Regions from separate parts of the Streptomyces sp. NPDC037083 genome, predicted to be linked through region 2. Evidence: riboswitches for the same ligand, from Rfam matches in the RefSeq annotation. Region 2 holds a riboswitch; each other region holds the start of a gene.
The links. Region 2 has a riboswitch for cobalamin ahead of ACZ7DE_RS08855 (ABC transporter substrate-binding protein). Riboswitches for the same ligand answer to the same signal wherever they lie in the genome.
Positions count from the first base shown of each region.

Region 1: linked by a shared signal. The riboswitch ahead of ACZ7DE_RS05700 (prenyltransferase/squalene oxidase repeat-containing protein) and the one ahead of ACZ7DE_RS08855 (ABC transporter substrate-binding protein) in region 2 are both predicted to bind cobalamin.
Region 3: linked by a shared signal. The riboswitch ahead of ACZ7DE_RS12880 (CbtB domain-containing protein) and the one ahead of ACZ7DE_RS08855 (ABC transporter substrate-binding protein) in region 2 are both predicted to bind cobalamin.
Region 4: linked by a shared signal. The riboswitch ahead of ACZ7DE_RS20015 (cobalamin biosynthesis protein) and the one ahead of ACZ7DE_RS08855 (ABC transporter substrate-binding protein) in region 2 are both predicted to bind cobalamin.

Region 1 covers NZ_JBVJSQ010000002.1:197,529-199,716, reverse strand. Annotated here, with positions in the region: gene ACZ7DE_RS05700 (prenyltransferase/squalene oxidase repeat-containing protein) at 1-1,148, opposite strand, end outside; adenosylcobalamin-variant (AdoCbl-variant) riboswitch at 1,275-1,346, opposite strand; gene ACZ7DE_RS05695 (MBL fold metallo-hydrolase) at 1,472-2,188, opposite strand, start outside.
Region 2 covers NZ_JBVJSQ010000003.1:49,569-51,756, reverse strand. Annotated here, with positions in the region: gene ACZ7DE_RS08860 (FecCD family ABC transporter permease) at 1-333, opposite strand, end outside; gene ACZ7DE_RS08855 (ABC transporter substrate-binding protein) at 330-1,364, opposite strand; cobalamin riboswitch at 1,419-1,596, opposite strand; gene ACZ7DE_RS08850 (hypothetical protein) at 1,739-1,864, opposite strand.
Region 3 covers NZ_JBVJSQ010000004.1:173,648-175,835, forward strand. Annotated here, with positions in the region: gene ACZ7DE_RS12875 (MFS transporter) at 1-738, shown strand, start outside; cobalamin riboswitch at 1,002-1,159, shown strand; gene ACZ7DE_RS12880 (CbtB domain-containing protein) at 1,196-1,417, shown strand; gene ACZ7DE_RS12885 (CbtA family protein) at 1,437-2,188, shown strand, end outside.
Region 4 covers NZ_JBVJSQ010000007.1:59,419-61,606, reverse strand. Annotated here, with positions in the region: gene ACZ7DE_RS20020 (cobyric acid synthase) at 1-424, opposite strand, end outside; gene ACZ7DE_RS20015 (cobalamin biosynthesis protein) at 421-1,395, opposite strand; cobalamin riboswitch at 1,495-1,636, opposite strand; gene ACZ7DE_RS20010 (hypothetical protein) at 1,785-2,006, opposite strand; gene ACZ7DE_RS20005 (inorganic phosphate transporter) at 2,041-2,188, opposite strand, start outside.

The sequences.
Region 1 (2,188 bases), on a different contig from region 2:
CCGTACCCGGACTCCGAGTCGTCCTTGCCGTCGGACGCGGCCGTCCGCTCCGCGGCCTTGTCCGTGGCCTGCGGGGCCGGTCCCGTCGCGTTGAGCTGTGCGACCAGGTCGGCGCCGCCGAAGTGGCGGGGGTCGGCGCCCATGGCGTGAGCCGCGAAGACCAACTGGGCGTAGGCGGCGGGACCGCTCTGCCGCGCCCAGCCCGCGGCGTTCTGCTCCAGCCAGGCGAGAGGCTTCTTCGCCTGCGCGGTCCACCCGTGGGCGGCGAGGGCGACGACCGCGTCGGCGGTGTTGCCGTAGTCGGGCTGGTTCTCTGCGCCGGGCAGGGCCGACTCCAGATGGCCCTTCTTCCCGATCGTGCCGGCGAGGTAGGCCGAGCCGTTGCGGGCGAGCTGGTCCGGGGTGAGCGGGTCGGGCGAACCGCCGCAGACGGGGCCGTCCTGCGGCGTCTTCCCGGCCGTCGTCACGAACCCCTTGCCGAGGGCGCCGAGCACGCCCGCCGCCGTCGCGTCCGCGTTGGCCGCGAGGCCGCCCTTCTTGTCCGGCTGGTAGGCGAACGCGCCGCCGCCGGCCCGGTCGCAGGGGATGGAGAGCTTCACCAGGGCGTCGTACGGCGACTTCCCGGCCTTCTTCACCTCCGCGGGCCGCTGTCCGGCCGCAGTCATCGCCCCCGCCACGACGGACGTCGAGTTCGCGTCGCTGGGCCCGCCGGGGGAGTAGCCCCAGCCGCCGTCGGCGTTCTGGACGGACTTCAGCCAGCCGAGCGCCTTCTGCGCCTCGGCCCGGTGGCCGCCGAGCGCGGCGAGCGCCTGCACCGCAGCCGCCGTGCTGTTGGTGTCCACCATCAGCTTCGCGTCGCACGGCTTGGCGGTGTCGGCGCGGAAGGCGGCGAAGGCGCCGTTCGCGCACTGCTGCCCGGCCAGCCAGGCCACGGCCGAGTCGGCCGGGGTGACACCCGCCGTGTGCTGCGCGAGCAGGGCCAGCGACTGGCGCCAGACACCGTCGTACGTCGGGTCGGTCGTGCCGTACAGCCCGTCGGGTATCGCCACCGACGGGGTGGGGGACGGGGTGGCGGCGACGGCGGGGACGGCGGCGCCCAGCACGACGGTGGCGGCGGCCAGGGCCGCGGCGCTGCGGCGTACGTTCATGATCGGCGGGTGCCTCTCCCTGTGGGGGAGCCGGGCAGCACGGGGCGACCCCGGCGGCTCGGCTCCGTATGCCTCGACGGTGCCGTGCGGCGGCGGACCTGCCGACGCACATGAGCCGGTCACGGTCCCGTACCGGGCGATCCGGCTGTCACGGTTGCGGGTCAGCGCCGGATTTGCACCGGCTTCCCCCTGTACGGGTGTGATGACGACGCGGCCACTCTACCGGCAGGTAGGAAGGCGCCCGAGGGGTGCCCGGCGGGCGGGGCCGGAGCCCTGCCCGGGCTCGTGGACGCGCCCGTAGGGCGGAGGCCGGGCTCCCGCGTTCACACCGCCGCGTACGTCACCGGATCGCTCCCCGTGACCGCCTCCGCCCGCCCCAGCTTCACCAGCCGCCGCAGATGCGCCTCCGCCTCCGAGACGGCGATGTTCCTCGACCCGTAGGGGATCTCCGCCCAGGGCCGGTTCCACTCCATGCGCTCGGCGAGCTGCCAGGGGGTGAGCGGGGAGGCGAGGAGGGCGAGGAGCTGTGTGAGGCGCTCCTCGTGGTGGGAGAGCAACTCCCGTACCCGGGACGGTGCGTCGGTGAAGGCGTGCTGGTGTGCCGGGAGGATCTCGGCGGGGGCGAGGCGGCCCACGCGTTCGAGGGAGTCGAGGTAGTCGCCGAGCGGGTCGGTGACCGTCAGGTCGTCGGGGTCCTCGTAGAGGCCGATGTGCGGGGTGATCCCGGGGAGCACGTGGTCGCCGGAGAACAGACGGCCGTGACCCGGGAGTCCGGCCGGGTGGTCCTCCTCCAGGTGGAGGCAGACATGGCCGGGGGTGTGGCCCGGGGTCCAGATCGCGCGCAGCCGGCGGCCGGGCAGATCGAGGAGCTCGCCGGGGACGATCTCGCGGTCGGGGAGGGCCGGGGACAGCCCCGGCAGAGTGCGGCGGCGCGCCGTGCGCAGCGGTGCGATGTGGGACTCGGGGGCGCCGGCCGCCGCCAGCTTCTCGGCCATGTAGGCATACCAGCGTTCGGGGCGGGTCCGCCGGGTCCGCCGCAC
Region 2 (2,188 bases):
CACGGCGACGGCACCCGTGGACGCGCCGGAGGACACCCCGAGCACGAACGGGTCGGCCAACGGGTTGCGCAGCAGCGACTGCATGACGGCCCCGCACACGGCGAGCCCGGCCCCGCACACGGCGGCGAGCAGGGTCCGGGGCATGCGCAGGTCCCACACGATGCCGTCGCGCAGCGGCGCCAAGGCGCCCTGTCCGAGGCCCAGATGTGCCGCGACGGACGCCCACACATCCGCCGTGGAGATGTCGGCGGGGCCGATCGTCACGGCGACCGCGACCGATGCGAGCAGCGCGAGCAGTCCGCCGCCGGTCAGCAGCAGCAGGCGGGTGCTCACTTGGCGAGCCCGAAGTCCCGCAGCCCGGCGGCGACCTTCTCGATCCCTTCGACCGTACGGATGGACGGGTTCATCGCCTGCCCGCTGAGCAGGACGTACCGCTTCTTCCTCACCGCGGTCAGGTGACGGGTGGCGGGGTTGGTCTCCAGGAAGCGGATCTTGGCCTGCGCGGTCTCCGCGGTCTGCTGCCTGCGGGTCAGGTCGCCGATCACGATGACGTCCGGGTCGCGGTCGGCGACCGTCTCCCAGCTGATCTGGGGCCACTCGTCATGGGTGTCGGCGAAGGCGTTCCTCGCGCCGACCGCGCGGGTGACGGCGCCCGGCGCGCCGCAGCAGCCGGCCAGGTAGGGCGACTGGGAGTTGGCGAACCAGTACATCAGGGAGACGTCGGAGGCGTGCAGTCCGGCGGTGGCCCTGCGCACCCTCTGCCGCGACGCGGCGACGAGTTCCTCGCCGCGCTCCTCGACGCCGAACGCCCGTGCCAGGTCACGGATTTCGTCGTACATGACGTCCAGCGTGAGCGGTGTGCTGCGCGATCCGTCGCCCCCGCTGTCGTTGTCCTTGCCCGCCGAGCAGTCGGAGGGCGAAACATAGGTGGGCACGCCCAGCTTCTCGAACTGCGCGCGGGTGGCGACGCCGCCCTTGCCGAGGGTGGAGACGAACGACGCGGTGACGAAGTCGGGTTCGGCGTCCAGGACCCTCTCGAAGGAGGGCGCGTCGTCCGCGAGCCGCGGCACGGACGCGTTGGCCTTCTCCAGCCCCTTCATCACCGGGTCGGTCCAGGTCGCCGTGCCGGCCATGCGGTCGCCGAGACCGAGGGAGAGCAGGATCTCCGTGGTCCCCTGGTTCAGGGAGACGGCCCGCTTCGGGGCCGACTCCAGGGTGACCTTGTGGCCGCAGTTGTCGATGGTCACCGGGTAGCCCGCAGCGGCGGACTTCCCAGGGCTCTCGGAGCCGCTCCCGGAGCCGCCGCAGGCGGTGAGCAGCAGGACGGACGCGAGGAGGAGCGCGGGGGTACGGAGCACGGGCATGCCTCGGGGGTCGGGGCTCGTACGCGGAGCCTGGCCTACGGACGTCCCCCCGCGCGGGACGCGGAGGCACCAGCAGGTCTTCGGACTCGGGTTCGTCCGGACGGGGCGCCTTCCCGGTCTCCCAGTGGCGTTCCGTGCCCCGCCCGTCCCCCTCACCGCTGCGCGTCAGTTCCGGGTTCGCACCGGATTCCCTGGCCTCGGATGTGGCTCGACTGGCCCGATGAGGCTATCAAGCGCGTCGCACGGTCGGTTCATGCGATCGGTCGGTTCATGCGATCGGTCACGGGTGCGGGACGAACGTGCCGGTGCTCTGCTCGATCCGCGGGGACCGGCCGGCGGGACCGCAGGACGCGGCGCCCGCCCGCGATGGGCGGTCAGCCGACCGCTGTGGCGAAGATGTGCATGGCAACCTGGCCCGACACCGCGTCGGGGCCCACGTTCGGCAGGGTCAGGTAGGCCACGGTCTTGCCTGCCTGGAGCGGCACGGTGGCGGCGTACACGCTGACCCTCTGCTGGACCTTGCCGCCGCCGCTGTTGAGGTAGTCGGTGGTGGCGACGATCTCGCTGCCGTCGGCCGCACTGTTGCTCCACCAGTCGGAGAAGGACAGGGTGCAGCGCCGGCTGGTGCCGTCGGTGTAGGTGATCAGGCCGGTGCCGGAGGCGTTGCCGTAGTCGGCGGTACCGAGGAAGCCGAGCCTGGTTGTTGGCGAACAGGGCGTTGATGCCGTGCTGCCCCTCGCTCCAGTACGAGTATTGCTGCAGGCCCAGTCGGGGGACGGCGGGCGCGCTGTTGGTGCGCGGCATCGTCGGGGAGCAGCCGCTCG
Region 3 (2,188 bases), on a different contig from region 2:
CCCTTCTGGGTCTACACGGTGAGCCTGGTGCTCGCCCCGCTGATGGCCGTCGTCCTGCCGAACCCGCTGCCGAGGCCCGCGGCGCGCACGGCGTCCGCCGAGGTCCGGGCTCAGGCCCAGCCGCGGGGCGAGGCGCAGGCCCGTGGGTCGTTCCCGTGGCGGCAGATGGCCGGCATCTGCGCGCTCACCTTCTTCGGGGCGATGGTCTTCTACACCGTCCCCGTGGAGATGGCGTACCTGCTGGACGACCTCGGCGTGACGAACTCCGGTGTGATCGGCCTGGCCACCGCGGCCGCGAGCGCCGCCACCGTCGGCGGCGCGGTCGCCTTCGCCCGGCTCAAGCGCTCCCCGGACCCGATGCTGCCCGCCGTCCTCGCGCTCTGCGCGGTCGGTTTCGCGGTGATGTCCCTCGCGTCCGACGCACCGCTCCTGATCGTCGGAGCGGTGCTCAACTGCCTGGGCACGGGGCTGCTGCTGCCCGCGCTCCTCACCAGCGCCATGTCCCGGCTGGCGTTCGAGGACCGCGGCCGGGGCACCGGACTGTGGACGGCGGCCTTCTTCGGCGGCGAGTTCGTCTGCCCGCTGGTACTCCTGGCCGTGGCCTCGGCAGTCGGCGGTCTCGCGCATGCGGTGGGCGTCCTGGGGCTGGCCGCCGCGGCCCTCGCGGCGGGACTGTGGGCGGCGCGGCGTCACGCGGACGCCACCGCTCCCCGACCGCTTCCACAGCAGTCGGCATGACGCTTCGTCCGCCCCCTGGGAGCGCCTCGGGCCGGACGGCGCCCGCAACTTGACCGGAAACTCGTCATGTGGCCGGAAACCGTCACTCGGTCCGGAGCCCGTTGCCCGACCCCGACCCGGCTACGGGACCGGAATTCCCGTTGCGCGCCCGGCGCCCGCCGCTCCCGACCGCGGCCGGCGAGGATCGGGCGGACAGGGGGAAACCGCGGTGATCCGGGCCACGTCGCGGCGGAGAGCGGCATCACGGCAGGTGGTGCGGTATTGGCCATGGGCGCGACACACGGTACCGTCGCTCTGATATCGACGACGGGATCACGGAAGCCGGTGGAAATCCGGCACGGTCGCGCCACTGTGATCGATGCGCTTCTCACTGACGGGGCGCATCGCGAGTCAGACCCGGGACCGTCGTCCTGTGCACCACCGAGATGGGACGCGAACTCCCAGAGGAGGCCCTGCCATGGCGCAGCATGTCGCCCAGCCGACCGTCACCACCCCCGTCGTACCCGCCAAGCTGCCGCTGAAGGCAATCGCCCCCTGGGCGGTCTTCTTCGGCGTCCTGATGCTGGTCCTGCTCTACTTCGTCGGCGCCGAGCAGGGCGCCACCTCCGTCGTCTCCGGCGAGGGCGTCCACGAATGGGTGCACGACGCCCGTCACCTCCTCGGCTTCCCCTGCCACTGATCAGGGGCGCCGCACACCCATGAACTCAGCAACGGTAAGAAACCTGCTCGTTCGGGGCATGCTCGCCGGCCTCGGGGCCGGCGTGCTCGCCCTGTTCGTCGCCTACTTCCTCGGCGAGCCGTACGTCGACGGCGCCATCGGCTTCGAGGAGTCCCACGCGGCCGCGCACGAGCACGAGGTCGAACTCGTCTCCCGCGGGCTGCAGTCCACCGCCGGCCTCGCCACCGGCGTCCTGGTCTACGGGGTGGCCTTCGGCGGGATCGCCGCCCTCGCCTACTGCTTCGCCCTCGGCCGCGTCGGACGCTTCACCCCCCGGGCCACGGCGCTGCTGCTGTCGGGGGCCGGGTTGCTCACCGTGTACGTCGTGCCCTTCCTGAAGTACCCGGCCAACCCGCCCGCGGTCGGCGACCACGACACCATCGCCAAGCGGACCACCCTGTACTTCCTCATGATGGTGCTCGGCGTGCTCCTCGCGGTCGCCGCGGTCATCGTCGGCAAGCGGCTCGCGCCGCGGCTCGGCAACTGGTACGCCACCGTCGTCGCCGTCCTCGGTTTCGTGCTGGTGGTCGGGCTGGCCTACGCCTTCCTGCCCGCCGTCAACGAGGTTCCGGGGGACTTCCCGGCCACGCTGCTGTGGCGGTTCCGCCTTTCCTCGCTCGCCATGCAGGTCACGATGTGGGCAGGCTTCGGCCTCGCCTTCGGCGAACTGGCCGAGCGACTGCTGCACCCCAAGCCCGCCACCGTGTCGGCGGGTTCGGCGGCGCCCGCCCC
Region 4 (2,188 bases), on a different contig from region 2:
TGATCTCGGCAGGACTGCCGGCCCCCTCACAGATCACCGCGTCATACGTGCCCCGCAATCCGGCGAGACAGTCGAGAACGGTCCCGAGGAGCTTCTGCTGCCGCCCCCCGTGGTACCCGCGGGCGCTCAGCTCGCCCACCGGCTTGCCCAGCAGCACCACCTGACTGCTCTGCTCGCCGCCGGGCTTGAGCAGCACCGGGTTCATCAGCGCCGTCGGCTCGATGCGGCAGGCCTGCGCCTGCATGGCCTGCGCCCGCCCGATCTCGGCGCCCTCCCGCGTCACGAACGAGTTCAGCGACATGTTCTGCGCCTTGAACGGCGCGACCTTCACCCCCTGCCGCACCAGCCACCGGCAGATCCCGGCCGTGACGACGCTCTTGCCGGCGTCGGAGGTGGTGCCGGCGACGAGGAGACCCCCGCTCATGACGTACGCCCCTTCCGCGCGCCCAGCGTGTCGCGCGCGTTCTTCGCGACGAAGCGCGCGGCGACGGTGACGCCGAGCGCGAGCAGGCCGACGTGGCGGGACAGCCGCGCGGCGCGTTCGATGTCCCGCGCGACGACGGGCCGCCCCGCCGCCCCGTTGAGCACGGGCCGGTGCTCCACCCGGCCGCCGTAGGACAGGGTCCCGCCCAGCCGCACCCCGAGGGCGCCCGCGAAGGACGCTTCCACGGGGCCCGCGTTGGGGCTGGGATGCTTGCCGGCGTCGGCGCGCCAGGCTCGTACCGCGCCCCGCGGATCGTCTCCGGCGACGGCGGCGAGCACGGCGGTCAGCCGTGCCCCCGGCCACCCGGCGACGTCGTCGAGCCGGGCCGAGGCCCACCCGTAGCGCAGATGGCGCGGCGACCGGTGTCCGACCATCGCGTCGAGGGTGTTGACGGCCCGGAACCCGAGCAGCCCCGGCACCCCGCCCACGGCGCCCCACACCAGGGCGCCGACGACGGCGTCGGAGGTGTTCTCGGCGACGGATTCCACGACGGCCCGGGCGATCCCGTCGGCGTCCAGGGCCTGCGGGTCGCGCCCGCACAGATGCGGCAGCCGTTCCCGGGCGGCCTCGACGTCCCCCGCCTCCAGGGCCCGGCCGATGCGCCGGGCCTCGCGGACGAGGGAAGTGCCCCCGACGACCGCCCAGGTGGCGGCTGCGGTGAGGGCGACGGAGGCGGCGGGACGGTCGCGCACGGCCCGCGAGGCGACGGCTCCCAGGGCGACGGCGCCGCCCGCGCAGACGACGGCGTGCAGGGCGCCCCACCCCCGGTGGTCCCGCCACAGCAGCCGCTCGACGGCGCCCGCAGCCCGCCCGAACGCGGCGACCGGGTGTCCCCGGCGGGGATCGCCGAGGAGCAGGTCGCCGAGGAGGCCGGCGGCGGCGCCGTACGCGTGGACGCGATCGGCACCCATCGGCTCAGCCGGCCGTGAGGGCGGGCAGCGACCTGATGGCGACGCGAGACGGGCAGCCGAGCATGGCTATGTGTCCTCACTCAGGGTGTCCACGCCCTGGTTCGACGAGACCGCGGCGAGAGTTCCTGGCTCCCGGGGGTTACTACCCCGGTGACAGTGGCGGGACCGCGCCGGATTCGCACCGGCTTCCTCTTCTGCCGCCGTACATGGCTCGGGCAGTCCACCACGGGCCCGGAAGGGTCGTCAACTTGCTGTTGACCTGCAGGAGGAGAGTGTGCAGAACCCCACACGCGGGCGATCGGCGGGGTCACACGGACAGGGGGTGCGGGACGGCGATCCGTCCCGCACCCCCTGGGTGTCCGATGGCGCGTCAGGTCACGGCCGACGCGTCAGGCCACGATCAGCGAGATCCCGTACGCCACCGCCGCCGCACAGGCCGCGAAGCACGCGTACGCGCCCGTCACCGCGAGGGTGGCCGAGCCGCCCTCCGCCGTCGCGCGCTCCTGCCGCGACAGGCCCATGACGCCGAGGGTGAACAGGGCCACGAGGCCCACGGTGACCACGAGGCTGACGCCGAACACGGAGCCCAGGGCTGCCCAGTCGATCTTCATGATGCTTCTCTTCCTTCGGACCGGACGCGCCGGCTCAGACGGTCGCGGCCGGCGGGGCGGCGGGGGCCGCCACGGGCTCGGGGGCCGGGGAGGGGATGGTGGCCGTCAGGTCGTCGGCGATCTGGCCCGCCGGAGGCGGGGTGACGGCCGCGATCGCCGTCGTGACGACGCCCGCCGGCTCC